DNA from 3 places in the Peribacillus sp. YIM B13482 genome. Region 3 is predicted to be linked to each of the others. Evidence: riboswitches for the same ligand, from Rfam matches in the RefSeq annotation. Region 3 holds a riboswitch; each other region holds the start of a gene.
The links. Region 3 has a riboswitch for glycine ahead of gcvT (glycine cleavage system aminomethyltransferase GcvT). Riboswitches for the same ligand answer to the same signal wherever they lie in the genome.
Positions count from the first base shown of each region.

Region 1: linked by a shared signal. The riboswitch ahead of ACFX4L_RS16565 (PTS sugar transporter subunit IIA) and the one ahead of gcvT (glycine cleavage system aminomethyltransferase GcvT) in region 3 are both predicted to bind glycine.
Region 2: linked by a shared signal. The riboswitch ahead of ACFX4L_RS17975 (amino acid permease) and the one ahead of gcvT (glycine cleavage system aminomethyltransferase GcvT) in region 3 are both predicted to bind glycine.

Region 1 covers NZ_JBHZPF010000035.1:32,116-43,260, reverse strand. Annotated here, with positions in the region: gene ACFX4L_RS16595 (MerR family transcriptional regulator) at 1-841, opposite strand, end outside; gene ACFX4L_RS16590 (APC family permease) at 891-2,285, shown strand; gene ACFX4L_RS16585 (aldehyde dehydrogenase family protein) at 2,422-3,894, shown strand; gene ACFX4L_RS16580 (iron-containing alcohol dehydrogenase) at 3,977-5,158, shown strand; gene ACFX4L_RS16575 (aldehyde dehydrogenase family protein) at 5,347-6,819, shown strand; gene speB (agmatinase) at 7,101-8,102, shown strand; glycine riboswitch at 8,267-8,365, shown strand; partial or broken gene ACFX4L_RS16565 (PTS sugar transporter subunit IIA) at 8,419-8,741, shown strand; gene ACFX4L_RS16560 (aldo/keto reductase) at 9,110-10,012, shown strand; gene ACFX4L_RS16555 (VOC family protein) at 10,120-10,581, opposite strand; gene ACFX4L_RS16550 (MarR family transcriptional regulator) at 10,897-11,145, shown strand, end outside.
Region 2 covers NZ_JBHZPF010000041.1:18,082-29,226, reverse strand. Annotated here, with positions in the region: gene gcvPB (aminomethyl-transferring glycine dehydrogenase subunit GcvPB) at 1-899, opposite strand, end outside; gene gcvPA (aminomethyl-transferring glycine dehydrogenase subunit GcvPA) at 892-2,244, opposite strand; gene gcvH (glycine cleavage system protein GcvH) at 2,246-2,641, opposite strand; gene gcvT (glycine cleavage system aminomethyltransferase GcvT) at 2,789-3,898, opposite strand; gene glyA (serine hydroxymethyltransferase) at 4,045-5,295, opposite strand; glycine riboswitch at 5,480-5,583, opposite strand; gene ACFX4L_RS17975 (amino acid permease) at 5,910-7,289, opposite strand; glycine riboswitch at 7,577-7,633, opposite strand; glycine riboswitch at 7,637-7,736, opposite strand; gene ACFX4L_RS17970 (hypothetical protein) at 8,017-8,259, opposite strand; partial or broken gene ACFX4L_RS17965 (amidohydrolase) at 9,063-10,250, opposite strand.
Region 3 covers NZ_JBHZPF010000003.1:10,166-21,310, forward strand. Annotated here, with positions in the region: gene ACFX4L_RS02970 (competence type IV pilus major pilin ComGC) at 1-81, shown strand, start outside; gene comGD (competence type IV pilus minor pilin ComGD) at 74-532, shown strand; gene ACFX4L_RS02980 (hypothetical protein) at 519-857, shown strand; gene comGF (competence type IV pilus minor pilin ComGF) at 805-1,284, shown strand; gene comGG (competence type IV pilus minor pilin ComGG) at 1,277-1,663, shown strand; gene ACFX4L_RS02995 (YqzE family protein) at 1,787-1,972, shown strand; gene ACFX4L_RS03000 (YqhG family protein) at 2,022-2,819, opposite strand; gene ACFX4L_RS03005 (DEAD/DEAH box helicase) at 2,797-4,485, opposite strand; glycine riboswitch at 4,859-4,946, shown strand; glycine riboswitch at 4,950-5,032, shown strand; gene gcvT (glycine cleavage system aminomethyltransferase GcvT) at 5,169-6,275, shown strand; gene gcvPA (aminomethyl-transferring glycine dehydrogenase subunit GcvPA) at 6,293-7,639, shown strand; gene gcvPB (aminomethyl-transferring glycine dehydrogenase subunit GcvPB) at 7,632-9,089, shown strand; gene ACFX4L_RS03025 (rhodanese-like domain-containing protein) at 9,251-9,634, opposite strand; gene ACFX4L_RS03030 (lipoate--protein ligase family protein) at 9,838-10,674, shown strand; gene ACFX4L_RS03035 (vitamin B12-dependent ribonucleotide reductase) at 11,064-11,145, shown strand, end outside.

The DNA.
Region 1 (11,145 bases), on a different contig from region 3:
TATCAACATGCATAATTTGCAGCGCATCGCCGGTAATTTGATAACCACCTTCATCAAGATAATCCATTATTTTACTCAAGCTTTCACTTCGGTTCCATAATAATTCCCCATTATAACGGATACACGCAAACAACCCAGCCTGAATGATTCTTTGGTGCTGCTTTGGTATTTTTTCTTTATTTTTTGCCACAACAAAAATGACTGATGGTTCTTCAAAACGTTTAGATTTAAGATCTGCTTCCTGGATGAGAATTCCTAGTCTGTTACTGGCCAGAATTGGTGACTTCTCAGCAAGCATATTTTCTAGCCTTATAACTCCATAACAGAGCTCTAAATTATTATTGATTTTTTCATTCAATGTAATTAATTTCCTGGCTCCTATTTTGTGGAACATGACTGTTTGTAGTTCCTTTTCTCTTGATATTTGATCTAAATATTCAATTTTTTTCTGGATATTTTCTTCCAAGTCAGTTAATTCATTTAGCTTTGAAACAAGATCTGCGTGTTTGACTTTAAGAATGTCTAAAGACTTACTGAAATTACGTTCATTGAAATAATCCTTTATTTCGTCCGTACTCATTCCAAGTTGCCGTAATTCTTTAATGGTTCCTAAAACCTCGTACTGGAAAATAGAATAGTAGCGATATCCCGAATGTGAATCGATATATTGCGGCTTGAATAAGTTAATCCGATCATAATGGCGCAAGGTCTCCGTAGTCATCCCTCGTAACTTTGCCATCTCACCAATAGTTAATTTTTCTTTCAGTTTAATCGCCCCCTTAAAAAATATAATACAGGTGTTGACCTTTGTGTTACAACAACCTTTATAATCAAAATACACAATAATTCAAATCTTCTGAGTATTCTTTATAAATGTGGGGGAGCTGATTATGAAACGGAAAAAACTTGCTAGAACACTTACTTTGTCACAGGTTGTTTTTTTAGGGATTGCTTGGAATAACCCCATGGTATTTTTTAATACCTATGGAATAGCTACCGTAACCTCACATGGTGTAATTACGGGTGCGTATAGTATTGCATTTCTAGCAATATTTTTTACAGCACTCAGCTATGGAAAGATGGCAAAAGCATACCCTATCTCAGGTTCAGCTTATACATTTACTCAAAAATCTATTAATCCTAAAGTTGGGTTTATTGTTGGTTGGACAATTATGCTTGATTATATGTTAACACCTATGGTGACGTGTTTGATGTCCACTGTCTTTTTAAGTGCAGTGTTTCCAGGGATTCCACATTATGTGTGGATTATTCTTTTAACTTCTATCATAGTTGTACCGAGCATTCTAGGGGTAAAGACATCAGCATCTGCAAGTAAAATTTTCGTTATTGCTCAAATCATTTTCGTTAGTCTTTTCTGGATATTAACCGTCAAAAATTTATTAGATGGAGTAGGGACAGGCACTCTTTTCTCGAGTAAACCATTATTCAATTCAGAGGTTCCCTTGTCAGTAATCTTAGCAGGATCCTCAATTCTTTGTTTTAGTTTTCTTGGTTTTGACTCACTTACTACCTTGTCAGAGGAAACAATCAATCCTGAAAAAACCATCCCAAGAGCTATTATCATAATGTTGCTGTTAATAGGGGTTTTGTATATTGGCTCTTCCTACTTAGCACAATTGGTCTTTCCGGGTTTTTCATTTGAAAACACTGATTCAGCAGCCATGGAAATCGCTATACTTGTAGGAGGAAACCTATTCAAATCATTATTTATTACTGCGGTAATTATTGGTAACTTTTCTTCAGGAGTTGCTTCAATTACAAGCGCATCACGTGTGTTATATGCAATGGGCCGGGATTCAGTATTGCCTGAAAATCTATTTGGTTATATTCATCCCAAATTTAAAACACCGTCACACGGTATTATCGTGATAGGAATAATTTCTTTACTAGGCGTCGTGTTAACTTTGGAGCAAGTTATCAAGTTTATCAATTTTGGAGGGCTCATTGCTTTTGCATCTGTTAATCTATCTGTCATCGCCCATTATTTTATAAAAAATCAGAAACGATCTTTTAACGATTGCATAAGGTATTTATTTTTACCGTCCATGGGCGCAGTATTTACTATGTGGTTATGGTCACATTTAGAAATAGAGGCATTGATTCTTGGAGGCATTTGGGTGATATGTGGCTTAGCATATCTTCTTTATATGACAAACTTTTTTCGCAAGCCTCTTCCTGAGTTTCATTTTGATGAAGAGATCATTCCTCAAGAGGTAGAAGATGTGAATGAAAAAATTCTTTCCCAAAAGGTAGAAGACTTTTAATCAGTTTCTTACACTGAAGTAAGTAAATGTATCTAAAGGAGGTGTAATATTTTGAAAATAAAGAAAAATGAAAGCGCTACCTATTTTTAAAGCGAGATCGTTAAAGTAAGAATAACGAACAGGAGGTTTTTTCAAATTGTTGAAGCTGAAAAAGTTTATAAACGGTGAGTGGATGGATTCTTTGAGTAAAGAAAAGAGTAATGTTGTTAACCCCGCAAACGGTAAGATCATTGCGGAGTCTCCCAACGGAAATGCAGAAGATGCCCGGATGGCCATTGATGCGGCTCGAACCGCCTTTGATTCCGGCATTTGGTCAGACCTGCCGGCTTCGGAGCGGGCTACCTATTTATTTAAAATAGCAAAGAAAATTGAAGAACATGCATCTGAGCTTAGCCAACTTGAAACAGCCAATACCGGAAAACCTCTTAAAGAGTCAGAGTTTGACATTGCTGACGCAGCGGATTGTTTTCGCTACTATGCCGGTTTAGTCACAAAACCGGATGGCCAAACGTATCCTGTTTCTGGTCCTGTACAGGCTATGGCTGTTCGAGAGCCGGTAGGGGTATGTGGACTGATCGCTCCGTGGAATTTTCCTTTACTGACGGGAGCTTGGAAAATAGCCCCTGCCCTTGCTGCAGGAAATACGATTGTATTTAAAACATCCGAGGTCACTCCGATTACGACTACTAAATTATTTGAGATTATCGAAGAAGTTGGCATACCAGATGGCGTTGCCAATCTAGTTATGGGTGGTGGTGCAACAGTAGGAAATGAACTAGCGGAAAGCGATAAAGTTGATATGGTTTCGTTTACTGGCAGTACCTCAACGGGCAGAAGCATCATGAAAGCAGCAGCTGGAAATATTAAAAACATTGCACTCGAATTAGGCGGCAAGTCACCTAACATCGTTTTTGCCGACGCAGACTTTGAGACAGCCGTAGATTATGCTTTATATGGCATTTTTGTCAACGCCGGCCAAATTTGTAATGCAGGATCGCGTTTGCTGCTGGAAGAGAGCATTCACGACAAGTTTATCGATAGACTGTCAGAGAAAGCAAAAAAGATCCGGGTCGGCCCAGGTGATCAACCGTCTACACAAATGGGTGCCCTTGTCAGTGAAGCACATATGAATAAGGTACTCCAATATATTCAACTTGGCATAGAAGAAGGGGCGACATTAGCCTGCGGAGGCAAGCGTATAACAAGCAATGGACTTGAAATGGGCTATTTTGTTGAGCCGACGATATTTGTTGATACCAAACCGGACATGAGAATTGTTCAGGAAGAAATATTCGGGCCAGTACTTACCGTGCAAAAATTTAAAGATGAAGCGGAAGCCATCCAACTTGCCAATGATACTCCATACGGCCTCGCAGCAGGTGTATTTTCACAAGACGGTGCGAAGGCTTTAAGCGTGACTAAGAAAATAAGAGCCGGAATTACGTGGATTAATGCTTATAACCTAGCCTACAATGAAGCACCGTGGGGAGGCTACAAACAGAGCGGAATTGGCCGTGGATTAGGAACTTTTGGTTTAGATGAGTTTAGTGAGGTAAAACAAATCAACATTAATTTAGAAGTGGAGCCAACAAAGTGGTTTGATCATTAAAAATGGAGAAGTAGATATAAAAGAGGAAAAGAGAGTGAGTCACTTACTATTACACTGTTTGAAAAATTGAAAGGGGATATTAATGATGATCTGGGATTTTAATTTCAATCTACCTACATCTATAGAGTTCGGGAACGGAAAAGTTAAAAATATTGGGAAAAGAGCAAAAGAGCTAGGAGGAAAAAAGGCACTTCTTATTACCGATAAAGGACTGGCGCAAACTGGAATTTTACAAAAGGTTACCGATTCGTTAGACCAAGAAAGTGTCAATTATATTGTTTTTGATGAAATTACTCCTAATCCAAAAGATGTAGATTGCCATAGAGCCTATCAACAATTTAAAGACGAGGAAATAGATCTTTTGATAGGTCTTGGCGGCGGAAGTTCGATGGATACAGCAAAAGCAATTGGTACACTTTTAACCCATGGAGGAGAGCTTAGGGATCGTTACGGTTTAAATTTACTAGAGCGAGAAATAACTCCCCTTATTTGTATCCCTACAACTTCAGGTACCGGAAGTGAGGTTACAACAGGTTCTGTCATTACAGATACAGTTACAAAACAGAAAGAGGCTATACTTGACATTAAATTGGCTCCAAAACTAGCAATTTTGGACCCTGAATTAACTCTAACTCTGCCTAAATCTATTACTGCTGCTACCGGAATGGATGCACTTACACATGCTATCGAAGCTTATACCAGCAATATTGCTGAACCCATTTCCGATGCTCTCAGCCTTTATGCAATTGAATTAATTGCTAAGTACCTTCCGTTAGCTGTAGAAAATGGGACCGACTTAGAGGCAAGGAAAAATATGCTTGTAGCCAGTTTAATTGCAGGTATGGCATTTGATAACGCGGATCTTGGTGCTGTACATGCTATGGCTGAACCACTCGGCGGTCTTTATGATACTCCACATGGGGTAGCGAATTCTATCTTTCTTCCTCATGTTTTTGAATTTAATATTCCTTCAAACCTGGAAAAGCATGCAATTGTAGCTGAAAAACTTGGAGCAAATAAAGAAGGGAAAACAATAGAAGAAACTGCCTATGATGGTGTTGTATTGTTAAAAGAGCTTGCACGTAAAATTGGCATTCCTGATTTTCGAGATTTAAGTAATGTCAATCCCGAAGATTTCCCATTCCTCGCTGAAGGGGCATCCGTTCATTTGTGTACACAGGCTAATTCACGAAAAGTGACACCTGCAGATTATTTGGAATTATTTCAAAAGACTTATGAGGCGAAAAACACAACATTAATTTAAAAATTTAACTAGATTAATGTTGATCTAGAATTTTTGAATCGGCGGCCGGCTTGATGGGAGTTTTAATTGGGCGGCCGCCATGGTTTACAGAAAACATGCGTATGCCCACTTGCTGCGGGTACATAATTAGCTATTTATGGATATGAGATTGCTATAAAGTAAGAATAACGAACTGGAGGTTTTTCAAATTGCATAAGTTGAAAATGTTTATAAACGGTGAGTGGATGGATTCTTCAAGTAAACAGAAGAAAAATATTGTAAATCCGGCAAACGGCAAGATCATTGCAGAGGCTCCCAATGGAAATGCAGAAGATGCCAAGATGGCTATTGATGCAGCACGACTAGCATTTGATTCTGGGATTTGGTCGGACTTACCGGCTTCGGAACGGGCTTCCTATTTATATAAAATAGCGGAGAAGATTGAAGAAAATGTATCTGAGCTTAGCCAACTTGAAACAGCCAATACCGGAAAACCTCTTAAAGAGTCAGAGTTTGACATTGCTGACGCAGCGGATTGTTTTCGCTACTATGCCGGTTTAGTCACAAAACCGGATGGCCAAACGTATCCTGTTTCTGGTCCTGTACAGGCTATGGTTGTTCGAGAGCCGGTAGGGGTATGTGGACTGATCGCTCCGTGGAATTTTCCTTTACTGACGGGAGCTTGGAAAATAGCCCCTGCACTTGCTGCAGGAAATGCGGTCGTGTTTAAACCAGCCGGGATAACTCCGGTTACCACTACCAAATTGTTCGAGATTATCAAAGAAGTTGGCATTCCAGATGGCGTTGCCAATCTCGTGATGGGCGGTGGGGGAACCGTAGGAAATGAAATAGCGGAAAGCGATAAAGTCGATATGGTTTCATTCACTGGCAGCACCTCAACGGGGAGAAGCATCATGAAAACAGCTGCTGGAAATATTAAGAACATTGCCCTCGAACTAGGCGGCAAGTCGCCTAACATCGTTTTCGCCGACGCAGACTTTGAGACAGCAGTGGATTATGCTTTATATGGGATTTTTGTAAATGCAGGTCAAGTTTGTAATGCAGGATCGCGTTTGCTGCTTGAAGAGAGCATTCACGACAAGTTTATCAATAGACTGATAGAGAAAGCGAAAAAGATCCAAGTCGGTCCTGGTGATCATCCTTCTACAGAAATGGGTGCCCTTGTCAGTGAAGCACATATGAATGAGGTACTCCAATATATTCAACATGGCATAGAAGAAGGGGCGACATTAGCCTGCGGCGGCAAGCGTATAACAAGCAATGGGCTTGAAAAGGGCTATTTTGTTGAGCCGACAATATTTGTTAATACCAAACCGGACATGAGAATTGTTCAGGAAGAAATATTTGGGCCAGTACTGACTGTACAAAAGTTTAAAGATGAAGCGGAAGCCATCCAGCTTGCCAATGATACCCCATATGGCCTCGCAGCAGGTGTATTTTCCCAAGACGGTGCAAAGGCTTTAAGAGTGATTAAGAAAATAAGAGCCGGAATTACATGGATTAATGCCTATAATTTAGCCTACAATGAAGCCCCGTGGGGAGGCTATAAGCAGAGCGGAATTGGCCGCGGATTAGGAACTTTTGGTTTAGATGAGTTTAGTGAGGTAAAACAAATCAACATTAATTTAGAAGTGGAGCCAACCAAGTGGTTTGATCATTAAAAATGGAGAAGTAAAGATAATTGAGTAAAAGAGAGTGCTTACATCGAGAAATTTTTGACTTTTTTTAATAGAGGAAGCATTTTTTTGAATTACCATTATTTCAAATATTATATCTAAAGATGGCCTGGAACAGAAAGAAATCTGTGTCGGTTCCTGGTAGTCATTATTGACAACACAATTCCGTTTTGTCTAGTTTTATAGGTTGGCATGAAGCTTGCATATATATTAGGAGAACATTAGGAGACATTAGGAGAACGTAATACAAGTGGGAGGCAAAGTTCATGTCGAATAATAAAAAACAACATCTTAATTTACCTTTTACCGGAATCTGTACTTTCGGGAAATATCCCGTATGTCCTGATCTAGACCAGTTAGATGCAGATGTAGCTGTCATTGGAGTTCCAAATGATATGGGAACACAATGGAAGTCAGGAGCAAGAATGGGTCCAAGAGGAATTCGTGAAGGCTCTACATTATATAGTTTCGGGTTAGATGGCGCCTATGATATTGAAAATGATATCATGTATCTTGGCCCGAAATGGAAAGTAGTTGATTGCGGCGATGTAGACATGGTACATGGGGATATGATGCAATCCCATGATAATACGGAAGAAGCCATTCGAAAAATCGTTTCAAAAGGTGCAATGCCGGTTGTTTTAGGTGGAGATCATTCCATTACAATACCAGTAGGAAGGGGCTTGGGAGAACTCGGGCCATTTCATGTGATCCAGATTGATGCGCATTTAGACTGGGCAGATCACCGTTCAGGAATGCGGGTTGGACATGGAAGCTGCATCCGCCGCTTATCTGAAATGAATCATGTTCAAAAGATTTTCCAATTGGGCATTCGTGGAATCAGCAGCAGTAAAAAAGAAGATGTCGATGCTTCCAGAGAATACGGAAGTGTCATCTTGTCTCCACGTCAAATGAGAAAGATGGGATTTGAACAGGTGCTGGAACTTATTCCAGCAGGTGAAAAATATTATATTACCATGGACATTGATGGCCTCGATCCATCGATCGCCCCTGCGACAGGCACGCCTTCTCCTGGAGGCCTGCTTTATGATGAAGTCAACGAAATACTCCATGGAATTGCAAAAAGAGGAGAAGTAATCGGTTTTGATATGGTAGAAGTAGCTCCTCCTTACGATCATGCGGGAATAACTGGACAAGTGGCAGCACGTCTCTCATTAGACTTGCTTAGTTATGTTTTAAAAGAAAAAGAGAAAAACCAGGATACAATCAGCGATCAGCAAGAGCTGAACTTCATAAAAAAGCATTAGTCTATTAAATTTGAAGGCGTTTGCTGATATAAAGTGATTTTCCTTCGTTTTATCATTTCTTAGTTTTCTGAATATGTATAAATAAAGAGTGATACCATAAAAACCACTTATGCAAATAATTTACGGTCACAAATATTTACAGTGTTTCAAAAAAATATAGCGGATGACGATTGTGTGAGAGTGCAATGCACAGCCACCGAAGGATCAAGTTCCAAAAAAAAACTTGGAACAAATCTCTCAGGTAAAAGGACAGAGAAGGGAATGTTGCCATTACCCTTTTCTGTCCTTTTTTGCGAACAAAAAAGAGGGTGTTCATATGACGAAAACGAAAGAGGATCTATCTGAATTAACATTTCAATTAATTCTCCATAGCGGAAATGCCCGCAGTTGTGCAATGGAAGCCATCGCCTTGCAAAAACAGGGTAAATCAAGCGATGCCCAAGAAAAATTAAAGGAAGCGGAAGATGAGTTTGCTGCACATAAAATCCAAACCGGTTTGATTCAACAAGAAGTGAGTGGTGAGGTATTCGAAATTCCAATGCTCTTATCCATGCTCAAGATCACTTGATGACTTCCATGACAACAAAAGATTTAGCGATAGAAATCGTTGAATTACACAAGAAAACTTCAAAGAACTAACTAAGGATTTTGATATTTCATGCTAGCTAGATGGAAATGAATTCTTGATTATTCGATTAGGAGGTTGCTACGGCAGCCTTTTTCTTATGGATCTTACGTGGGATTCTGCATCCACAAGGGGGCGATATATAACTTATCTAAAGTTCATGAACCTAACGTTCTAAAAATGTGGCATGTGAGGGTCACTCAAGATTAGGATTCTTCGAAATTTTAAATTATACTAAGATTCATTGCAGGAGCCAAGGATACTAGCACAGAATTAACCAATATGTTATGAAGGATAATAAGGAAAGAAACCGCAACATAGGTAAGCCATGACAAACACCTAATTAGCAAGCCCAATCATGATATAAAAGGGGAGAAACAACATGCAAAGAGTCAATCTAACTGAAGATCTAAGTCTTTCACGCATTGTTCACGGTATGTGGAGATTGGCAGATTGGAAATTTTCCACCGAAGAAATCCTATCTCTTATTGAACATGGAATGGATCGGGGGGTCACTACATATGATCACGCTGATATATATGGTAGCTACACATGTGAGGAGATTTTTGGGAACGCCCTTTCATTAAAGCCATCTTTACGCGAAAAAATGGAGATCGTTACGAAATGTGGCATAGTCATACAATCAGAAAACCGCCCTTCTCATAAAAGCCACCATTATAACACTAATAAAACTCACATTATAAAGTCTGTTGAACAATCCCTTATGAATCTTAAAACGGATTATATTGATTTATTACTTATCCATCGTCCTGATCCCCTGATGGACCCATCGGAAACGGCTGAGGCGTTTAATCAATTAAAAGAATCAGGAAAGGTCCGTAACTTTGGGGTATCGAACTTCAAAAAACCGCAATGGGATATGCTTCAAGCGTACCTTGAATATCCTCTAGTAACAAATCAACTGGAACTTTCTACATACAATCTTGAAAACTTCGAAGACGGAACCATTAACTTATGTCAGGAAATGGGCGTGGCTCCTATGGCATGGTCACCACTCGCAGGAGGAAGCATCTTTGAAGAATCAAACGAAAAGGCTGTCCGCTTAAGAAAAACGTTAGAAATCGTAAAAGAAGAAATCGGTGCTAATGGAATAGATGAGGTTATGTATGCATGGCTGTTGAGACATCCTGCAAAAATCATTCCGATCGTTGGTTCCGGTAAGAAAGAACGACTGGATAGCGCCATTGATTCACTAAATCTAAGTATGAAAAAAGAACAATGGTTTAACATTTTAACTAGCTCGATGGGGCATGATATCCCGTAATGCATTTGTGCCCTTGAACAAGAATCCTTCCCCAGAAGCAATGGGACACCCGGATGGGGGGTCCCATTCTTAAATTGCAAAAATAACAACTGGAATCATCTCTCCATTTAAATTGGGAATCGTTTATACCAATCTTCTAATGACATCTCTCCAAAACTTCCCTCAAAGTCCAGCCTTAATGGAGCAATCAATTCAAGTACATTTCCGTCTGGATCATCAAAATAAATGGCCGCATGGGCTTGCGGGTTATTATCGAGAACCAAAGGCTGCTGTCCTTCAGTAAAATTAAAGAAAGGCCGAATGTCAATTCCTCTATTTTTCAGCCAATCTTTCGCCGATGGCATGTCACCTATATCAATTTGTAATGCCACATGACGGATGGAAGGATGATAGGGAATTTCCACTTGGTTCGTTTTCCAAAGACCAAGCCAACTTTTCCCTTTCTCAAGCCAGAAGAAAACGACCCTCTCGCTTTGATAGGCAAGTTCTAAATCAAGTTTGCGGTAAAAATCAATCGACCTTTGCATATCTGATACTGGTAAATGGGCTTCATAGAGACCTTTGATCATCTTGAACTCCTCTCAGAAAAAACGTTTTGTCAGTGATTTAGTTACTTTAAATGTGAAACTAAAAGTTGGTCATTCGAAATTAAAACCGGATAAATTCCATGGGAACGTAATACAACATGATTCTCCATTCCCTATTAATAAGATACAATAAAAAACAAATATGGGCGATGTTAGTTTGTCGTAAGGTGACATTTCCGAAATTTGATGATGAAACAGGCTTAAACTCAGATGCAGGATTTTGGTGAATATTTGTAGTTACTAATACGATTCTACCGTTATAATAAAAATAAAATTTCATTTTCGAGGTGAAGCAACATGAAAATCGGTGTAATAGGCTCAAAGTATTTTTTGGAATCCTTATCTGTCCACTTTCCTTTGTTTCCTGAGGTACAATTCATTTCCTTTCAATATGATCTGCCGGAAGAAACCAGTCTATTAATAGAAGATGCCGGTAAACAAACTGATCTAGTATTGTTTTCAGGTTCCATCCCTTTTTATTATGGATACGAACAAGTTAAAAGAAATTTAATAGAAGCTATATATGTCCCTTTTGATGAATTGACA
Region 2 (11,145 bases), on a different contig from region 3:
GGCACTGGTAAGTAAGGAATAAGTTTCTCTTTCACACCGACAGGACCTGCCCCTGGGCCGCCACCTCCATGAGGCGTAGTAAATGTTTTGTGCAGATTTAAGTGCACGATGTCAAAGCCCATTTGACCTGGTGTTGTTTTACCTAAAATGGCATTGGCATTCGCTCCGTCATAGTATAATAGGCCCCCTGCTTCATGAACAACCTGAGCAATTTCAACAATTTCTTTTTCAAAAAGTCCAAGGGTATTCGGATTTGTCAACATTAGCGCAGCTGTATCAGATCCCACATGTTTCTTTAATTCTTCTAGGTCAACTAATCCATTTTTATCGGATGGAATCGTGATCGTTTGAAAACCAGCAACACTTGCACTTGCTGGATTTGTACCGTGCGCTGAGTCTGGAACAAGTACTTTCGTTCTGGTTTCACCTTTTTGAGCATGATACGCCTTAACCATCATTAAACCTGTCCATTCCCCTTGAGCCCCTGCGGATGGCTGTAATGTTACAGCATCCATTCCTGTAATGACGGCTAGCTCTTCCTGTAATTCATATAAAACTTCTAATGCACCTTGTACTGTTTCAACGGGCTGATATGGATGAATGCGGCTAAAGCCTTCCAACCGTGCCACATCTTCATTTATTTTCGGATTGTACTTCATCGTACAAGAACCCAGTGGATAGAATCCATTATCGATTCCATGGTTTTTATTTGAGAGCGCTGTGTAGTGGCGGACAAGCTGCAACTCTGATACTTCTGGCAGCTCAGCCGGTTCGTCACGAATTAAATGCTTTGGAAATTTTTCATTTATATCAACATAGTCAACGTCACTATCCGGTATACTTGATCCTACCCGTCCTGGACGACTTATTTCAAAAATTAACTCATTATATTCAACCATTTACAATCGCCTCCAAAGCATCAACAAATTGGTCAATTTCTTCTTTTGTTCGCTGCTCAGTCACAGCTAGCAGCATTTTATTTTCAAAACCGTAATCACTTTCTAAATCAAATCCACCGATAATACCCGCCTTAAGAAGTTTTGCATTGACTTCCTTTACCGGACGAGGAAGCTCGACAACAAACTCATTGAAGAATGGTGCCTCATTGATTATGGTAAAGCCCTTCTGCTCTAGAGTTTTCGCCATGTAATCAGCTTTCTCAATGTTTAGCTGTGCCATTTGACGAATCCCTTGCTTACCAAGTGATGTCATACAAATAGAAGAGGCAAGAGCATTTAATGCCTGGTTGGAACAAATATTGGATAAGGCTTTATCACGGCGAATATGCTGTTCACGTGCTTGAAGTGTTAACACGAATCCACGCTGTCCTTTTTCATCTGCTGTTTGGCCTACAATGCGTCCTGGGATTTTGCGCATGAGTTTTTTATTTACCGCAAAATAGCCGCAGTGCGGACCGCCAAAGGACATTGGGATTCCTAATGGCTGCATATCACCGATTACAATATCTGCCCCAAGCTTCCCAGGAGCCTGCAAGAGTGCTAGTGCAAGAGGATTGGCGCTTACGATTAAAAGGGCACCATGTTCTTTCGCAATTTTCTTAATTGCTTTTATATCCTCAATGGAACCGAAGAAATTCGGATATTGAACAATTACGGCAGCAGTGTCCTTATCTATTTGTTCTTGCAGCTTCCCTAAATCTGTAACCTCATCAGCTAGGTTTACTTCCTCAGCTGTATATCCCGGGCCTCCTGCTACTGTATGTAAAATTGCCCTGGATTCAGGATGTACCGCTTTGGATACAAGAACTTTCGAACGTCTTGTAGATGCAACAGCAAGTGATGCAGCTTCTGCAAGCGATGTAAAACCATCGTACATGGAAGAATTAGCCACATCCATACCTGTCAACTCACAAACCATCGTTTGAAATTCAAAAATTGCTTGTAATTCACCTTGACTGATTTCCGGTTGGTAAGGTGTATAGGCTGTGTAAAATTCGGAGCGTGAAATCATATGGTTTACCACACTTGGAATGTAATGATCATATGTACCCGCACCTAGGAAAGTCGGATAATGATTCGCATTTTTGTTTTTGATAGCAAGCTGGTTCATTCTTTTCACAAGCAGAGGTTCAGGAACCGCCTTTGGGATGTTTAGCTCACCCTGCAATCTGATTTCAGCTGGAATATCTTCAAATAACTCATCTATCGAAGAAATATTTAAAAATGTGAGCATCTCGTCTTGGTCTTGTTTCGTATCAGGAAGGTATCTATAAGTGGCTGCCATATTATTCCTCTCCTTCATTAGTAAATGCTTGATACTCATCTTCGTTTAGAAGCGAGTCTAACTCTTCTGGATTGGACATTTCTACTTCGACTAACCACCCTGCTTCAAATGGATGCTCGTTAATCGTCTCTGGAGCGCCTTCTAACTCTTCGTTTACAGTAACTACCGTACCTGAAACAGGTGAGTAAAGTTCGGAAACTGCTTTAACCGACTCGATCGTTCCCATCGATTCATTTACAGCTACTTCATCATCAATCGCTGGGTTTTCAACAAAGACGATATCACCTAACGCTTTTTGTGCATAATCAGTGATTCCAATACGTACACGATTTCCTTCTAATTGTTGTACCCACTCATGTTCTTTGCTATATCTAAAACTTGATATTACCTTCGTCATTGTATTTTCCCCTTTTCTTTTGGTTTTTTTCACTATTGCCATAATTCAGAATATAGTTTGGATGATTTGCCGATTTCAAGGCTACATGCAAGGTAACCGCAATCGACTCCTGAAAACTGCAAGATAACTCTATTAAAATATTTCCGCTTACCTTTTATAGAATGGTGCATTAACAATAACGGCTTCAATCTGTTTATTTCGGATTTCCACTTGTATCGGCGTCCCTACTTCAGCTTGATCGGCTGATACCAAGGCAAGACCTAAGCTTTTCTTCAAAGATGGTGATTGTGTTCCTGATGTCACAATACCTATTTCCTCTCCATCTTTAGAAATTATCTTGTAACCATGACGCGGAATTCCCCGGCCTATTACTTCAATCCCTACTAATTTTCGTTTTAATCCAGTTTCTTTTTGTTGTGTAAGAGCAGATTTTCCAATAAAGTCACTTTCTTTGTTAGTCTTTACTACAAAGCCGATTCCTGCTTCCAGCGGGCTGATATCGTTACTTAGTTCTTGGCCATAGAGTGCAAGACGTGCTTCCAGCCGAAGCGTGTCCCGTGCACCAAGTCCGCATGGTTTTAATCCATTCGTGGCTCCTGCTTCTAAGATCTTTTCCCAAAGTACTTCCGCTTTGTCTGCAGATAAATAAAGTTCATATCCATTTTCTCCTGTGTAACCTGTACGGGATACAAGTACATCGGTAATCCCCGAGATGTTGACATGTTGGGCGAATTTAAAAGTACCAATTTCTGATAAATCTATTTCCGTTAACTTTTGCAAAATGCTTTCTGCCTTTGGTCCTTGGATGGCAAGCTGAGCGATGTCTTCAGAAATATTTTGGAGTGCCATCTCTCCTTTTACATGCTGCTTCATCCATTCGTAATCTTTCTCAATATTTGCGGCATTAATGACGAGTAAATATTTTTCATTCCCTAATTTATAAACTAATAAATCATCGACGGTTCCACCGTCTGGATAACACATTGCGGTATACTGTGCTTGATTGATGCTAAGCTTTGTTACATCGTTTGTAACAAGGTAGTTAATATAACTCTCGGCATCTTTCCCTTCCACAAGTACTTCTCCCATATGAGAAACATCAAAAAGTCCTGCTTCAGTTCGAACAACTTCATGCTCTTCTAAAATGCTAGTAAATTGAACCGGCAGAGCCCAGCCACCAAAATTAATAACTTTTGCTCCGTATTTTTTATATACTTCAAAAAGCGGTGTTTGCTTTAATGCTGTTTCAATACCCATGATCTACCCCCAATTATGATTTTTTGTAAAATAGATGTTCTTTCACCTGTTACCGGTTTCTTTCATTGCCATGATTCCAAAAGACATATCTCGCTGCCATGGCCGTTGCTCAGGTTTCAGCAAAGGCATAATTGCTGCCCCTTTCTTCACACAGTCGTTGGCTCTTGAAATAACGGATAAACACCACAAATCTCTTTAGTTGTTACTCTTGCTTTCTCAATAACGGCTTTATTCCCTTTACTTTTTAGAACCGTTGCAATCACTTCGCCAATTTTCACCATCTCTTCCTTCTTCATGCCTCGAGTTGTTAAAGCTGCTGTCCCCATTCGGATACCGCTAGTAACAAATGGCTTTTCTGGATCATAGGGAATCGTATTTTTATTAACGGTAATGCCCGCGTCTTCCAATAACTTCTCTGCTTCTTTTCCTGTTAAATTCCACGGACGTAAATCCAAAAGGACAATATGATTATCTGTTCCGCCAGAAACAAGGGCTGCACCTTCATTTTTTAATGTTTCGCCAAGTGTTGTAGCATTTTCAATGACTTGTTTCGCATAATCCTTAAAGCTTGGTTGTAAAGCCTCGTTGAAAGCAACTGCTTTTGCTGCAATGATATGCATTAGTGGACCGCCTTGAATTCCCGGGAATACGGATTTATTAATCGCTTTGCTTATTACTTCATCGTTCGTTAAAATGATCCCCCCCCGTGGTCCTCTTAATGTTTTATGAGTTGTACTTGTAATAACATCTGCATATGGGATTGGGGATGGATGAAGACCAGTAGCTACCAGCCCGGCTATATGAGCCATATCCACCATAAGTTTTGCACCAACTTGATCGGCAATTTCTCTAAATCGTGCAAAATTAATCGTTCTTGGATAGGCACTTGTCCCAGCAATAATCAATTTAGGTTGTTCTTTCTTTGCAATAGCTTCCAACTCATCATAATCAATTAGCTGAGTATCTTCTCTAACTCCATAAGACACAACTTCAAACCATTTTCCTGAAACGCTGACTGGACTTCCATGAGTTAAGTGGCCACCATGTGAAAGGTTCATCCCCATCACCTTATCACCAGGCTGAAGCAGTGCGAAAAAAACTGCGAAATTGGCTTGTGCACCTGAGTGAGGCTGAACATTTGCATATTTGGCACCGAAAAGCTTTGTTAATCGCTCAAGAGCTGCTTGTTCTGCCACATCGACAAATTCACATCCACCATAATAGCGCTTTCCTGGATAACCTTCTGCATATTTATTTGTCATCACGCTTCCCATGGCCTCTAATACATCAGGGCTAACAAAGTTTTCTGATGCAATCAATTCCAGTGTTTGATGTTGACGTTGTCCTTCCTTCTCAATGGCTTCAAAAATGGTTAAATCATTTTGTTGTAAACTCATTTTATTTTCCTCCTCAACGTTTTTACCTAATTCTGAATTTTCGCTCAATTAATTTCAATATGGTACTAAACACTTAAGTTTCTTTCCCCCTACAGGCCTACTTTTCTATGAAAACTGTTAATAACAGTATGCTTTACACCCTTTTTTGCACGCAAAAAAGGACAGAAAAGGGTCGTAGCGTTCTCTACCCTTCTCTGTCCTTTTACCTGAGAGTTTAGCTCCATTTTTAATAGAGCCTTTCCCCTTTGGTGGCGTAAATGTTTATACGCGCTCTCCAGAGGTGCGTCCATTTGTGGTTCCATCTACCTGAGAGATTTGTTCCAAGGGTCTTTTTGGAACTTGCTCCTTCGGTGGCTTGTCGCTTTGCACTCTCCCACAACTGTCATCCGCTTATTCAATTGGTACATTTAGAATAGTTGTTGATAATAATTATGTCAAGCATTTTTGAAAGCGCTAACAATAATATTCTAAGATATTTTTTTGAATTTTAATATGATCATCCAGATATCTTAAGCTTTTTATAACGGGCAGTTTTTTACCCACCGAGTTGGAAAATATGGAGCGGCAGCTATCTGGACAAACATCGTTAATGGGATCAAAGGGTTTCTTGCCACTTAATTCCCCGCTGCCTCTCTCTGATTCGCCTGATCTACCTTCGTTTTGCGCATCTTATAAATCGCAATCAGCATAATAAACCAAACAGGAGTTACGATTAAGGCAACACGAGTATCGTTCGCAAGTGCAAGAACAACAAGGACGAACGCTAGGAAAGCAAGGATCAAGTAATTGGAAAATGGATAAAGTGGTAATTTAAATTTGTTCATTTTCACTAGATCTGGTCTTGTTTTACGATATTTCAAATGGCTGATGACTGTAATTCCCCAAATAAAAATGAAACATACTGTAGAGATACTTGTAATCAAGGTAAATACTCCTTCAGGCATTAAATAATTCAAAACAACGGAAATTAAAATGACAACCGTTGAAAAGACCAATGCATTGGAAGGTACTTTACGGTCATTAAGTTTTGCAAACGGTACAGGTGCATTTTTATCTTTGGCAAGTGAGTATACCATCCGGCTTGTACTGAAGATTGCACTGTTACATGCCGAAGCCGCCGATGTTAAGACGACAAAATTGATGATACCAGCAGCTCCAGCGATACCTACGGCCAAAAATACTTGGACGAATGGGCTTTCCATTGGGATGATTGCGTTCCACGGATAAACACTCATAATGACAATAAGTGCGCCAATGTAGAAAATTATAATCCGAATAGGAATATTATTGATCGCTTTGGGGATAACTTTTTCTGGATCCTCTGTTTCACCTGCTGTTAGTCCTACAAGTTCAATGCCAACAAACGCAAACACTACCATCTGGAATGAGAGGATAAAACCATTTATTCCATTTGGGAAGATACCTTCGTGACTCCATAGATTCGTGAAACTTGCTGCGCCTGAATCAGTGGAAAAGCCTTTAATAATCATGAAAATACCGATAACAATTAGTGCTAGAATAGCTATGACTTTAATTAATGCGAACCAGAACTCCATTTCGCCAAATAGTTTTACCGTTGCAAGATTCATAAATAGCAGAATGACAAGTGCAATTAATCCTGGCATCCACTGTGGTACAGAGGGAAACCAGTATTGAGTATAAAGACCAACTGCTGTTAAGTCGGCCATTGCGATTGAAATCCAGCAAAACCAGTAGGTCCAGCCGGTTACAAATGCAGCCATATTACCTAAATAGTCTCTTACAAAGTCGACAAAGGAATGATAGTGCAAATTAGATAAGAGTAGTTCTCCAAGTGCGCGCATGATTAAAAAGCAAATGACGCCTGTAATCATGTAAGCAATTAAAATGGATGGCCCGGCTAAATGAATAGATTTTCCTGCTCCAAGAAATAATCCCGTTCCGATTGCCCCACCAATAGCGATGAGTTGTACGTGCCTGTTTTTTAGCCCTCTATCTAACTTTTGTTCCTGCATACGAATTCCCACTTTCTACTTTTATAGGATACTTGGATTTTTCCCCAATAAAGAGTCTGTCTTTCAATGAGTGTGAATTATTAGCGTACTGGGAAACTGTCCACCACTGTAAGCGCTTTCTTGGATAGGTACTAGATATAGTGAAATAGATCTACCATCCTTTTTGAAAATATAGCGTTAATTGTACAAATCAAAAGATAGACTCATTTATCATTAATGCACCTCCTTTCTTTTTATCTTTCCTAGTAAAAAAAGGACAGAGGAAAGATAGGGATTTTCCTATCTTCCTCTGTCCTTTTACCTGAGAGTTTAACTCCTTCGGTGGCCTATGGCTCTCTTCAGAGACGCGTCCTATTGTAGTCCTTTTACCTGAGAGATTAGTCCCCTGCTTTTTAGGGTTTGCTCCTTCGGTGCTAAACAATGTTTAGTCTCTCCCACAATCATCATCCGCTGATATAAAGTTGTTTTAATAGTTGTATACTATCGGTTTTTAATGGACATTTCAATGGTTATCTGAAAAAACTTTATTTTCTGAAATTTCACCACAGACAATTTTCAACTTTATGAACAGTATATAATTTAGAAGTTATTAGCTGCGAAAAATCAAACTTATTAGCTGCTTTTCTATTCGCAAGGAATCCTAACAAGCTTATGTATAAGCGAAACATTTTTGCATTTTTCCGATTGACTATAAGGCTAAATTTTTAAGATAGGAAATTACATAAGTCTATAGTTTTAACATAATTGATGTATGGAAAAAGAGAAAATTCGCGACACGCGAGAATGCTTGCAGCAGTAAAGATTGGTTAGAAGCTTCCTCCCTAAGTTCAGCAGTAGTTGCAGAAGCTTTCTCTTTTGCAACTTCCTCTTTGTCCCCACCACCTGCTATATTAGCAATGATGATAATTGCTAGAACCCATACCCACGACTTCTTTGGTTTCTTTAGTTTGATTTCCTTTTCCTTATCCATTTACCTCTTACCCCCATTTCAGTTTTGCAGACGGACTGTTGTAAACAGAAATAGAATAACATAATTTAGATCAATAAGGTTTATATTTATCATCACGTATTTATTTTCACTTTCTTTGTTAAATCATTATGTATTCGAACCAAATACAAAAAAGGAGATTTGAGAATCCTTTATTTGGAATTTCATGAAAGGGAGTTAATGAATACTCCTAAGTAGTATAGTTTACAGTTTTGTCCAGATTAAAAAGAAAAGACCAAGTATTTAAGAGCTGAAACTATAACTTTTGGTATTGAACCACATCTATCTTTTCGGCCAAAAAACCCAAAGGTAAATGATTATTCTACAATACTTGACGTGTTAACAAAACGATTTTCCATTACTGTTTACCAGCGTCAAACTGGGACTTTAATTTGGTTAGCAGGCACCTTTTAAAACATGTCTATAAAGTATGATCAAATCTATACCTTACCCTGATAAAATAACAGATTATAAGGGCGTGTTTAGATTTATCAAAACACGCCCTTATAGAAATTCAATTGAAGCATTCTTTTATAAAAGGGGATGATTTATTTGTATTCCCATTCATAAAAATAGGTGAAAATTCGAAGTTATCATTGCCTTTTCCAGTTAGCCCCTCCCTTCACCATGCATGAAAGTTTCCCTTCACACGGAGATCCGACTATCAGCTACAACCCATTCTTTAGCCTTTCTCGGTATCAGTTGCTTATTATCAATAGAATTATCTAATACAGCAAAGCATGTCATCATCTGTACCACGTCTTACAAATATTCTATTCTTTTTCCTAATCTAACTCATAATAACCACAAACAACATATCCTACTGCTTTTGCTGCCACGAGAAGGGCATCTTCATCGATATCAAATTTAGGATTATGATTAAAATAAGGTTTTTCTACTCCTTTAGGTGTACAAGCAATGTAAAAGAAGCAGGAAGGAATTTTTTCAGCATAGTAAGCAAAGTCTTCAGATGGCGGCATTGCTGGAAATTCCTTTACTTCTTTAATATCTTTATCATTTGCATTCTTAAGTGACTCGGCAACCTTTCCTGTTAATTCAGGATCATTATATAAAGGTGGATAGTCATTCGTATAAGTTAGATCACATGTTACACCAAATTCTTCTTCAAGTCCTTTTACAAGACGTTTAACTTCTTTTTCAATTTTATCTCTTGTTTCAACAGTCATATAACGAATATCGCCTTCAAGCTCTACGCTGTCTTTAATTATATTAAATGTTCCTTTTCCATCAAAAGATCCAATCGTAATCACACCAATATCAAAAGGACTTAATCGACGGCTAATAATCGTTTGAGCAGCGGTAACAAAATGAGCACCAGCGACAATGGCATCATTCGCTAGATGTGGTGAGGAACCATGTCCACCTCTACCTTGAACTTTTAATTTCAAATAAGCCCTGCCGTTAAAAGAATATCCAGCATAATAACCAACAACTCCTGCTTCGTCCATTGGCAGCAGATGGATGCCAAATATATTATCTAAATCGTCAAGCACCCTGGATTCTACAATACTCTTTGCCCCGCCTGGCGGAACTTCCTCCGCATGCTGATGAATAATTTTGATTGTACCTGGAATTTCATCTTTTAATTGAATGAGGCAATCGGCTAAGACTAATAAGTAGGCAGTATGTCCATCATGACCACACGCATGCATAACGCCTTCATTTTTTGATTTAAAGGCTATATTCGTTTCTTCAACGATTGGAAGTGCATCAAAATCAGCTCGAAGACCTATGTTTTTTCCAGGCTTTCCACCTTTAATGGTCACGATAACTCCGTATCCATTACCTACATTAGATTGAACTTCTACGTCCTTTTCTTTTTAAAAATCAATAATATATTGAGCTGTCTTTTCTTCTTTAAAAGAAAGCTCAGGATTTTCGTGTAGGTGCCTACGAATTTTTATCATTTCTTCTTTACGGGATTCTAGAATTTCCATTAATTCACTTCTCATAATCTCTTCATTCCTTCATTATTTTTTGAAAACGCCACTATATGTAGCGTTTTACATTTCCAACTGCTAATTATTCTGCAATAGGGTTCCGGTTACTACCAGCGGTGATTTTTTAGAAGCATTAGATGTTTTACCGGCATCTTTTGGCACCAAAAAGATAATAGATAATATTAAATTCCAAGTCCAAATAGCGCATATCCAATGAAGGCGACAATTGTCTGGGTAAGATCATGTAAGAAGGTTAAGCTCATCACCGCCACACCTACTGTCGTAATCAAGATACTACAAATCATTAGTGATTTGGCCATACCTTTTGTAATTTTTACTCTCCAACACGAATCATCGCAAGCACGGCTACTAATAACCAAGTGATAACATACCTGATTGGAATGAATAAAATCCACGACCAACTTGTCTTTTTTTCAGGATAAGATCATATGTCAAGAATAAATGTTTTAGATAATTTAACCTTTAATTGATAATAGTTTTTTTTAAAAGCATCTGAAATATCTCTAAGGTAAATTTGATTATTCCAGTGTTCTTCTTCCAAATAAATAAAAGTGAAGATGATCTATCCCTGCTCTCCATAATGAGTAAACTTTAGTGTCAAATGTGTTTTAAGTTTATCAATTACTCAGGGAAGTTTCACTAACCTGCCTTTTTATAAGCTTTCCCCTTATAAAGAAAAGCTACCGCTAGTTTAGTACATTTGTCCAAAATACCTTATAGGTCAAATCTCTCACCTGATACCAATCTTACTTCTAATGTCTTTTAAGAATGGTACACTAATTTCTTTTGCTTTATCTGTTCATTCTTTTAAATTTTTATCCAGAGTTTTTGGAGAAGACATTAATTCATTATATTTCTCGCGCGATACTTCAATAAATCTATTTAT
Region 3 (11,145 bases):
GGCTATCTCAAACAGACATCATGCCCTAATGGGAATGATATTAGTTTGGATAACAAAGGAAAGGTAACGGTCGTTGAGTAGGAGAGAAGTTAATATACGGCATTCCAATGGGGGGTATACCCTGTCTGAAACCCTTATTGTCCTTGTTATTTTTATACTCCTGATTTCCATCAGCCCAAATTTATATCCAAGCTTCACTAAAGGGATGGAAATCAGGTTATTTCTTTCTCAATTCCATGAAGATCTTTTCTACGCACAACAGTATGCCATCAGTCATGAGGGCTTGATTTACCTCCATATTGATAATACCAATAAGTTTTATAGTGTTTCGTCTTATAAGGAGGGAACTCTTCTAGAGAGAAGCATACCAGAGGATATACAGTTCTTAAGTGGAACATTAGGGTTCAGCTTTCATTTTAATCAGTATGGAAATGCTTCAAAAGCTGGAACGATGATGCTTGACACTTCAAAAGGAAAGTACAAATTGGTCCTCAATATCGGTAAAGGGAGGTTCAGGATTGAGAAATTGTAAGGGTTACGTCTACCTTGAGATTATTGCCGCATTTTCCATTTGTATTTTCGTGGTCCTTTCCATTTTACCGATTCTTGAAGAGTTGATGACACATCGTAAAAATATTGTCATAAGGACAGAAGCCCACCATTTATTATATGAAAGATTGACGGCGTTCATCGATGGGGAGATACAAGCTGTTGGACAGGATATCATTTACCGAAGAAAATCCTATGAATTGATATGGAGGGACCATGGCGATTTCCCTGGGATGATTGAAGGGTGTGTATGTTATGAAGATGAATCTGGTAAATATGAATCCATTTGTGATGCTGCGAAAAAATGATGGTTTTACGATGATCGAAATGCTTTTTTCTTTAATGATCTTAATGACGACGTCTCTTTTTGTATTAGAACTTTTTTCAACCATTCATACCCAGGTGAGGTCCATTGACAAGTTACATCCTAAAGAGTGGGAGGTCTTTACTATGCAAATGCAGCAGGAGGTCCGGAGTTCAATAGATCAGGATGTAATGGGAAATAAATTATATTTGCTTTCAGGTGAGCAATTATCATCCATTGAACAATATGAGGATAAGGTCCGAAGGCGAGTGAATGGTATGGGGCATGAGGTCATCTTGCAGAACATTTCGGAATTCCAGGTCGAGAAGGATGGCGGTGTCATTGTTTTAAATATAACGGATAAAGCAGGGACTACTTTCAGTCGAAGATTTCATCCTTTCTTTAAAAATGTGAAGAAAGTCGATGAATAATCAAAAAGGAGTCGTTTTCCCGATGGTAATGATTGTAGCAAGTGTTTTCATCATGTTGACGATATTGATGATCGATCAATTTATCCTCGATAAAAGGTTTTATAAAGAAGTGGAAGAATCGCTTGTGGCCGACCATCTTGTACATCTCGCCGTTAAGGATGTGACGGAAGAGCTGGGGGAGGTGATCCCGGACATCATTCAGGGGGAAATCTCATACCCAAATGGTGTGGTGAGGTATTCCTTAACAAAGCAAGACGGTCCTTACGTCTATCTCGAATTTTCTTCCACAACTAAAAATGGCCGCGTTGGCAGGGTCATCATTCAATATGATAAAGAAGCGGGGAGAGTGATAGAATGGATAGAAAAGCAGGCTATGTAATACTCAAAGATCAACTCTCTTTTTAAAACGCTGACCCATTTTCAACGATTTTACGTGTTTAACTAACAAGTGAAGGATTAAAAGAAGCGCTAGCCGGGCATACTTTGCATAGGGTGATTTTAAATGTCTACAAACGCTTATATTAAATATCTGACGCAACAGCTTGTCGAGTATTTTAATTTGACCAAAAAAGAACGAAAAGAAAAGCGCCGTCATAGAAAAGAGGATAAAAATCATGGTATATCCCATTGGTTTGGCATTGTCCCTTTTGCTTTGTCGATGTTCGTAAGGAAAAATATCAAAAAATAAAACAGATGTCCTAAACTTAGGACATCTGTTTTTTTAAGTATCGTTTTTACTATCCCAACGCCCTATCTGAAAGGTAAAACAAACCTCCGTTGATGATGGATATTCGGATATTCGGTTCGTATTGAGCTTTTAATGCTTCTTTTTCGGTAAAATAACTCTCACTTTTTTCGTCCATGTCCTTGTAAAAATGCTCCAATAAGTTCAAGTCATTCTGCCAGCGCAGCATGGCTTCTTCCGCCCAAGAATGGTCATCATTCTCGAAACTCGTTCTAATGTATGTATCCAGTCTTGCCAATCCACTTTTCGGCATGATGAGCGGTGAAAGCGTAAACGAGTAATCCGGTATTTTTGGGGTGACCTTAATTGGTAAAACCCGATGGTGAAATCCTTCCATGATCTCGCCCGAAATTAAATTCAATCCGATGGACATAAAAGTATCTTTTTTACGATCGCATTGGTAGGATATTTTCACATTCAGGGTAAGCCATGGAAACAATGGATTATTCCCGCCCATTAATGGAGGAGTATCCTCAAAAAGTCTAGTATACCCTGCCAGCTTTTTTGTTGATTGAATAATCTGATGGAGCCGAGGGGAGCCAAAATGAATCATTTCTCCCTTTAGGTCGGGTGGGGCTTGTTCCGGATCGGTAATGAAAGTCATCTGGGCTGGGTTCGGAATGCCACCCGTTTTTTCCAGGTAGTGCCAATAAAAGGGCCGGTTCATTAATTCTTTATCCATTTCTATCGTTAGTTGAACTGTAAGGTGGGTTGGTTTATTATCCAATATTTCACATTCATTGGCTTTAAAGTAAGTTATTAAAAAATCATGAATTTCCTGTTGCTGCATGAACCTCACCTTCCTTCATGGATTGAGCGAATTGAATCATCGATGAAAAATTATCCATCTTGATTTTCATTTCGCCCTCTGTTTTGGACTCCCCGACCACATCAATTAAATATTCTTCAATGTTGTTAATATCCAGTTTGGTTAGAATATCATCCAATTCACCAATTACTTTTTCAAATAAATTAATTTTTTCGTATAGTAACTTTAGAATATGTTCTTCAACAGTATTTTTCGTGGCAAAGTTATAAATCCTGACATCCTCTTCCTGTCCAAGGCGGTGAATCCGCCCAATTCTTTGTTCAAGCCTCATGGGGTTCCATGGCAGGTCAAAATTAATCAAGTGATGGCAGAACTGAAGGTTTATCCCTTCCCCGCCAGCTTCTGTTGCAATTAATACCTGAATTTTCTTTTGGAATAATTCTCGCATCCAGTCTTTCTTTCCACGTTTAAATCCGCCTCGGAATGGGACTGAAGAAATTCCATTCTGTTGAAGGTACCATTGTAGATAAAGCTGAGTAGCTCGGTATTCGGTAAAGATAATCACTTTGTCATCAATTTTCTTGATCAGTTCCAAAGCTTTTTCAGCTTTTGAATTCTGAACCGTTTCATTCACTTTTGTAAATAAATCATCAAGCTTTGCCAAAAAGTCAGGGGTAGGCTGGTCGTATTTGGCTTTCATGTTTTTTAAAGTATAAAAGACCGCCTCTCTGCTGCTGCAGGCTTCTCTTTGGAGAGTGAGAGCTGAAAAGGCGCTTCCTTTTGTTCCATCAGAAATAGGTTTGAATTTTGAAACTGCATCGTACAATGCCTGCTCGGTTGGAGAAAATTCAATGGTGATGGTTTCCACATGCCTTTTTGTCCATTCAATACCAGTATCGGCCCGCCGGTTTCGAATCATCACAGTGTTGACCAATTCCTTTAGGTGTTCATCTTCAATTATGTTCCGGCCTTTCCCTTTATATTTTTCCGAAAAGAGTGAGGCATTTCCCAAGTGGCCTGGTTTTAATAACGAAACGAGGTGAAAAATTTCCTCGACTTTATTTTGAATGGGAGTAGCTGTCAGGAGTAAACAAAATTTCTTTTTCAGATTTTGGACGAATTCATAGTTCTTCGTCTTATTATTTTTAAGTTTATGAGCTTCATCAATGATGATGAAGTCATATTCCTGATTGAAAATGATATCACGATGTGGAGCGCGTTTCGCTGTATCAATGGATGAAATGACCACATCACAGGAGTCCCATACATAACTTTTTCTCTGAACGACTGCCGGAATATGAAACTTCGTATTCAATTCAAAAGCCCATTGTGTTACAAGGGAAGCTGGTACAAGGATCAATACCTTCTTTACAAGGCCTCTGATCATATACTCCTTTAGGATCAAGCCGGCTTCAATTGTTTTTCCGAGACCTACTTCATCTGCTAAAATGGCCTTTCCATTCATCTTTTCCACCACTTGCTTTGCAGCTTCCAATTGATGGGGAAGCGGGGTTAACTGAGGAAGGTGCTTGGGTGCCTGTAAACCTTCAAAATCAGGAATGATGAGATTTTCCTCCATTTTAACCGCCAACTTATAAAGCTCCCAATTTCCCCATGGACCATCATTTTCCACTTTTTGTAAAAACTCGTCATTCCATTCAGAATTGAAGGATATATTGATTTTCATAGAAATAACTCCCTCTTAAATCATAAATTCCTTAATATAAGGTCAAAAACCGAACATTTCATATGTGAAGTAAGAAAAATATTTCTCTTCAAAAGATATTGCAGAGATAAGTTTCTTAGGGTAGGATATAAGTATATTTAGAAAATTCCAATTTCCAAACGCTAAAAAGAATTTTTGTATCGATTTTGCAGTTCGCGTTTTCTTAGTATGGGCTATAGGTACCTGCTTTATCCATGATTACCGAAGGAGATCATTTAAACGTTTTTCTGGAGTTTTTGGAGATTTGGCAGAGAATGCATTCTATGATGCTCAAAGGTTTTACTAATGGGTGGGGCTTATTCGCTTAATTTCATTGGTAGACCATAATATGCGGGTGAAGATAAGGGGAGAGACTACGGATGTAGCGCCGAAGGAGCAAACTTAGCAGTGAATCTCTCAGGCAAAAGAACTCTTATTGGACGCAACTCTGGAGAGCGCCGCCCGTTTGGGACGGCCACCAAAGGGGAAAACCTATTATATAGGTAAACTTTCAGGTTTCAGGACAGAGAAAAAGCTCAAACGGGCTTTCTCTGTCCTTTTTTGTGCTTTTTTCACATCATGAATCAGAATATCTGATGCGTAAGGTCAAAAAGCTTTGATAATGAAGCCAATTTAATTTTAAAAAATCTGAGGGGGGTCATTTTTTGACCAATTTAAAAAGAACACCACTATTTGAGGTTTATCGTGAATACGGAGGGAAAACGATTGATTTTGGCGGCTGGGAACTTCCTGTCCAATTTTCGGGTATAAAGGACGAACATGAAGCCGTACGTACAAAAGCGGGTCTGTTCGATGTATCGCATATGGGGGAAGTTGATGTTAAGGGTCCTGGGAGCCTTTCCTTTTTACAGAAGATGCTGACTAATGATATATCAAAGCTGCAAACGGGCGGTGCCCAATATTCGGCCATGTGTTATGAAAACGGCGGGACGGTTGATGATCTCATCGTTTATAAAAGGGCGGAAGACGACTATCTGCTCGTGGTCAATGCAGCGAATACAGAAAAAGATTTCGATTGGCTGCAAGCTAATCTAACGGAAGATGCCCAAATTACGAATGTATCGAGTGACTATATACAGCTTGCACTTCAAGGACCATCTGCAGAGAAGATATTGCAAAAACTTTCAGAAAATACTGCCTTAAGTGAAATTGGATTTTTCAAGTTCAAGGAGAATGTCATGATAAATGGTATCTCCACGTTGGTATCCCGTACTGGATATACTGGTGAAGATGGTTTTGAAATATATAGCGACAGTGAAAACGGCCCTGCCCTTTGGAAGGCGATAATGGATGCCGGAAAGGAAGAAGGGATACAGCCGATTGGTTTAGGTGCTCGTGATACCCTGCGTTTTGAAGCGAAACTGCCGCTGTATGGGCAGGAGCTTTCAGCGGACATTACTCCAATAGAAGCCGGGATTGGTTTTGCGGTAAAAGTGGATAAGGAAGCCGATTTTTTCGGGAAAGCCGTTCTTGCTGAACAAAAGGAGAAAGGGGCACCCCGGAAGCTTGTGGGAATTGAAATGATTGACCGTGGCATTCCTCGTCATGGGTATAAGGTCTACAGCGGGGACAAAGTCATTGGGGAGGTCACGACTGGTACCCAATCACCAACGTTGAAGAAAAACGTAGGATTGGTACTTATCGATAAGGAATATTCGGTGCTGGATGCGGAAATTGAAGTGGAAATCCGTTCCAAACGTTTGAAAGCCGTTATAATACAAACACCTTTTTATAAAAAACCACGTAAATAGAGGGGAATGGTCATTAGATGAAACATCGTTATTTACCCATGACAGAGCAAGATAAACAAGAAATGCTGGAAGTTATAGGGGTACCTGCTGTTGAAGAACTTTTCAATGATATCCCTGAAAGTGTTCGCTTTCAAGGAGAATACGATATCAAGCCTGCTAAATCGGAACCTGCATTAATGAAAGAATTATCAAGGCTTGCTGCCAAGAATGCGGATCTTAAAAATTATGCTTCCTTCCTTGGTGCGGGTGTCTATGACCATTATGCACCGGTCATCGTCGATCACGTTCTTTCCCGTTCTGAATTTTATACGGCTTATACTCCCTATCAGCCCGAAATTTCACAGGGTGAGCTGCAAGCCATCTTTGAATATCAAACGATGATTTGTGAATTGACGGGTATGGATGTAGCTAACTCCTCCATGTATGACGGCGGGACTTCGCTGGCTGAGGCGGCCATGCTTGCTTCAGGTCAGACACGGCGCAAGAAGATTCTCATTTCAGGAGCAGTTCATCCTGAATCAAGAGAAGTTGTGAAGACATATGCCAAAGGGCAACGCGTGGAAGTGATTGAAATTCCTTATAAAGACGGTGTGACGGACATGGCTGCTTTAAAGGAATTAATGAAAGATGACATTGCAGGAGTGATTGTGCAATATCCGAATTTTTTTGGCCGGATAGAGCCATTGAAAGAAATGGAAGAAATCATTCATGGCGTCAAGTCCATGTTTATCGTTTCCAGTAATCCGCTTGCACTGGGGGCTTTGACACCCCCAGGTTCACTCGGTGCAGATATCGTAACGGGAGATGCTCAGCCATTCGGCATTCCAGCGGCATTTGGGGGACCTCATTGTGGATATTTTGCCGTTACTAATAAACTTGTTCGGAAAGTTCCGGGCCGGCTCGTCGGTCAAACGGTGGATGAAAATGGAAAAAGGGGGTTTGTGTTGACACTTCAAGCTCGTGAGCAGCACATTCGCCGTGATAAGGCCACATCCAACATTTGTTCCAATCAAGCGTTGAATGCCTTGGCAGCTTCTGTTGCAATGACGGCGCTTGGGAAAAAGGGTGTCAAAGAAATGGCCGTGCAAAATATTCAAAAAGCGCACTATGCGAAAAAAGCTATAAAGGCAAAAGGGATAGAAGTGATGTTCGACGGTCCTTCGTTTAATGAATTTGTCATTAAACTGCCTGCTTCGTTTTCAGAAATCAATAAAAACCTTTTTGAAAAAGGGATGATTGGCGGCTTCGATTTAGGGACGGTTTATCCTGAGCTGAAAGACCATATGCTGGTTGCGGTAACGGAACTTAGAACAAAAGAAGAAATCGATGCACTTGCGCAGGAATTGGGGGATCAACATGAATAATCAAGATCAATCACTCATTTTTGAAATCAGCACTTCCGGTCGAATCGGGTACAGTCTGCCAGAAATGGATGTTGCAACTATTCCGCTCGAAGAAATTCTTCCTGCCGACTACATCCGTGAAGTAGAGGCAGAGCTTCCTGAGGTGTCCGAACTGGATATCATGCGTCACTATACAGCACTTTCCAAACGGAATCATGGGGTGGATTCGGGTTTTTATCCGCTGGGTTCATGCACGATGAAATATAATCCGAAAATAAATGAAAATGTGGCACGCTTTAACGGTTTCGCCCATATCCATCCATATCAAGACCCGACTACAGTCCAGGGAGCCTTGGAACTATTATTTGATTTGCAGGAACATTTAACGGAAATCACAGGGATGGATCTAGTGACATTACAACCTGCAGCAGGTGCACACGGTGAATGGACAGGGTTGATGATGATTCGCGCTTTTCACGAAGCGAATGGCGATACAGAACGGACGAAAGTGATTGTACCTGATTCTGCACACGGTACGAATCCTGCATCTGCGACTGTTGCCGGACTTGAAACGATTACAGTGAAGTCCGATGAAAATGGGTTAGTCGACCTTGAAGATTTAAAGCGTGTTGTCGGACCGGATACGGCGGCCTTGATGCTGACGAACCCCAATACATTGGGATTGTTTGAAGAGAACATTTTGGAAATGGCACAACTTGTCCATGATGCCGGTGGGAAGCTTTACTATGACGGAGCCAATCTGAATGCAGTCCTATCAAAAGCACGCCCGGGTGATATGGGCTTTGATGTGGTTCACTTAAATCTCCATAAAACATTCACAGGTCCGCATGGCGGCGGCGGTCCGGGTTCCGGCCCTGTAGGGGTAAAGTCGGATTTGATTCCCTACTTGCCTAAACCGCTTGTTGTTAAACAAGATGAGCAATTCGTTCTTGATTATGATCGCCCGCAATCCATTGGCAGGGTAAAACCATACTATGGGAACTTCGGGATAAATGTTAGAGCTTATACGTACATTCGTTCAATGGGTCCTGATGGCCTTAAAGCCGTCACAGAGAATGCGGTCATCAATGCCAATTATATGATGCGTAGGTTGGAACCATTTTTTGACTTACCATATAATCGTCATTGTAAGCATGAATTCGTATTAAGCGGACGCAGGCAAAAGAAATTAGGGGTAAGGACCCTCGATATAGCAAAAAGATTGCTGGATTTCGGGTATCATCCTCCAACCATTTACTTCCCGTTGAACGTGGAAGAAGGAATGATGATAGAACCGACTGAAACCGAGTCAAAAGAAACGCTGGATGCATTCATCGATGCAATGATCCAGATTGCCAAGGAAGCGGAAGAAACCCCGGAAATCGTTCAGGAAGCTCCGCATACAACCGTTATTAAGCGGCTTGATGAAACTCTTGCTGCAAGAAAACCTATTCTGCGTTATCAAGCATAGACTGATAGCTTACACGAAAAAAATCCCTGCCTGCCGGCGGGGATTTTTCATGTTTATGTAAGAATTCATTAAAGTCGAACAGTTAACTTTCATTTTCCTAGAGCCCGCATGATGCATATGAAGGCTTTTTAATTTAAAAGAGCCCATGCGGAGATGGGGTCTTATTTCTTTGCTTTGATTTTCCCGGTCCACATCTTGAAACCGCCCTTTAAGTGAAAAAGTTCCCTGTAGCCCTTTTTGTATAGCATGGCTGCAGCTCTTCCGCTGATGATTTCGCTTTGAGCGTACAAATATACAGGCTTGTCCGGCCTAATTTCGACCAAGCGGGTTTTCATTTGCGTCATAGGGATGTTTCTTGCGCCTAAGATATGACCATTATCGAAATCATTCGGTTCCCGCACATCGATTAGCTGCACTTTTCTGTAGTTAGCGATAAATTCGTCCTGTGTTAATGTTTTAACGATTTTACGCTGGCGGTACCAATTAAAAAGTGAATACGCAATAACCACTCCTAAGATGATGAGCAGTGTATATAATATTTCCAAACATAAAAACTCCCTTCTACCTTAACGAATACAGACAATCTTTATTATATAATTGCTTTACCCAATAATCAAAAAGAATTTTCATCAAATTCTTCATCGACTTGATAGCACTTTCTTTTTTAGAGTGTTAAAGTCTGTTAAACTACTACATGTGAGTTTTTTGTGGGGTATTGAAAAACAGTCTATTGAAACGAGGGGTAAGGATGACTAAAGAAAAATGGGGTTTTATAGATTCTGGATATTGTTCACCGGCGTTTAATATGGCGCTGGACGAAGCACTGCTAAACTGGCAAAGCAAAGGGGAAATTCCGCCAATCATACGCTTTTACGGTTGGGACCCAGCGACATTGTCGATTGGTTATTTTCAAAAGGCAGAAGCGGAAATCGATATGGAAGAGGTCAAAAGGCAGGGCCTTGGTTTTGTTCGCAGACCAACAGGAGGACGAGCGGTACTGCACGAGCATGAATTGACTTATAGTGTAATCGTTCCAGAATCCTATCCGGGGATGCCAACTACCGTTACTGAAGCATATCGTGTCATTTCTGAAGGAATATTAATGGGGTTCAGGAATCTGGGATTGGATGCTTATTTTGCCGTGCCTAGAACCGATCAGGAAAAAGCAGCTTTAAAAACGCCCAGGTCTTCCGTCTGCTTTGATGCTCCAAGCTGGTATGAACTGGTCGTCGAGGGCAGGAAGGTCGCTGGCAGCGCTCAAACCAGGCAAAAGGGCGTCATCCTTCAGCACGGTTCCATTTTGCTTGAACTTGATGATGATAAGCTCTTTAGCGTATTTAAATTCTCAAATGACAGGGTTAAGGAGAGAATGCAAAAAAGCTTAAAAAATAAAGCTGTGGCCATAAATGACATTGCCGGAAGAAAGGTTACCATCCCTGAAGCGAAAGAAGCTTTTGAAAAAGGTTTTGCCGAAGGACTTTCGATCGAGTTAGAGCCATACGTCCTAACTGAAAAGCAATTGCAGGAAGTGAAGGCCATTGCAGAAAGCAAATATGAAAGCGATGAATGGAATTTCATGAGATAGAAAAAGCAGGATAATTAAAGTGGATAATAAAAAAGTTTTTTCAGATTTGTTTGACCAAATAAGCTATTCCTTGCAGGGATAAGCCCTAAAAGGCATGGGGAAAAAGCAAGGTCCAAATTAATTGAAATCTGATGAAAAATTATTATAAATCGACATTTTCCTCCCTTTTGCTAACTATATTAATTGATTTATCGTTTGACAAAATTAAATGTTATTCAAAACAAACACAATATATAGTAGTTGAAATATTTAATGCGACACTATATGTTGATTTTTGGGTTTCGCTATGATAAATTTAGGGTACTTGTTAAGCGAAACGGACATGTAAGGCTACATATAGATTTGCGGCAGCAAGAACGGATCTTGAAACATATAAAGGAGAGGGAATTATGTCGGTTGTAATAAAAGAAGCTTTAAAGGTTGATCTAGAAAGGTTGAATAAGGATATTTCTTTATTTCCCCAGGTTCACC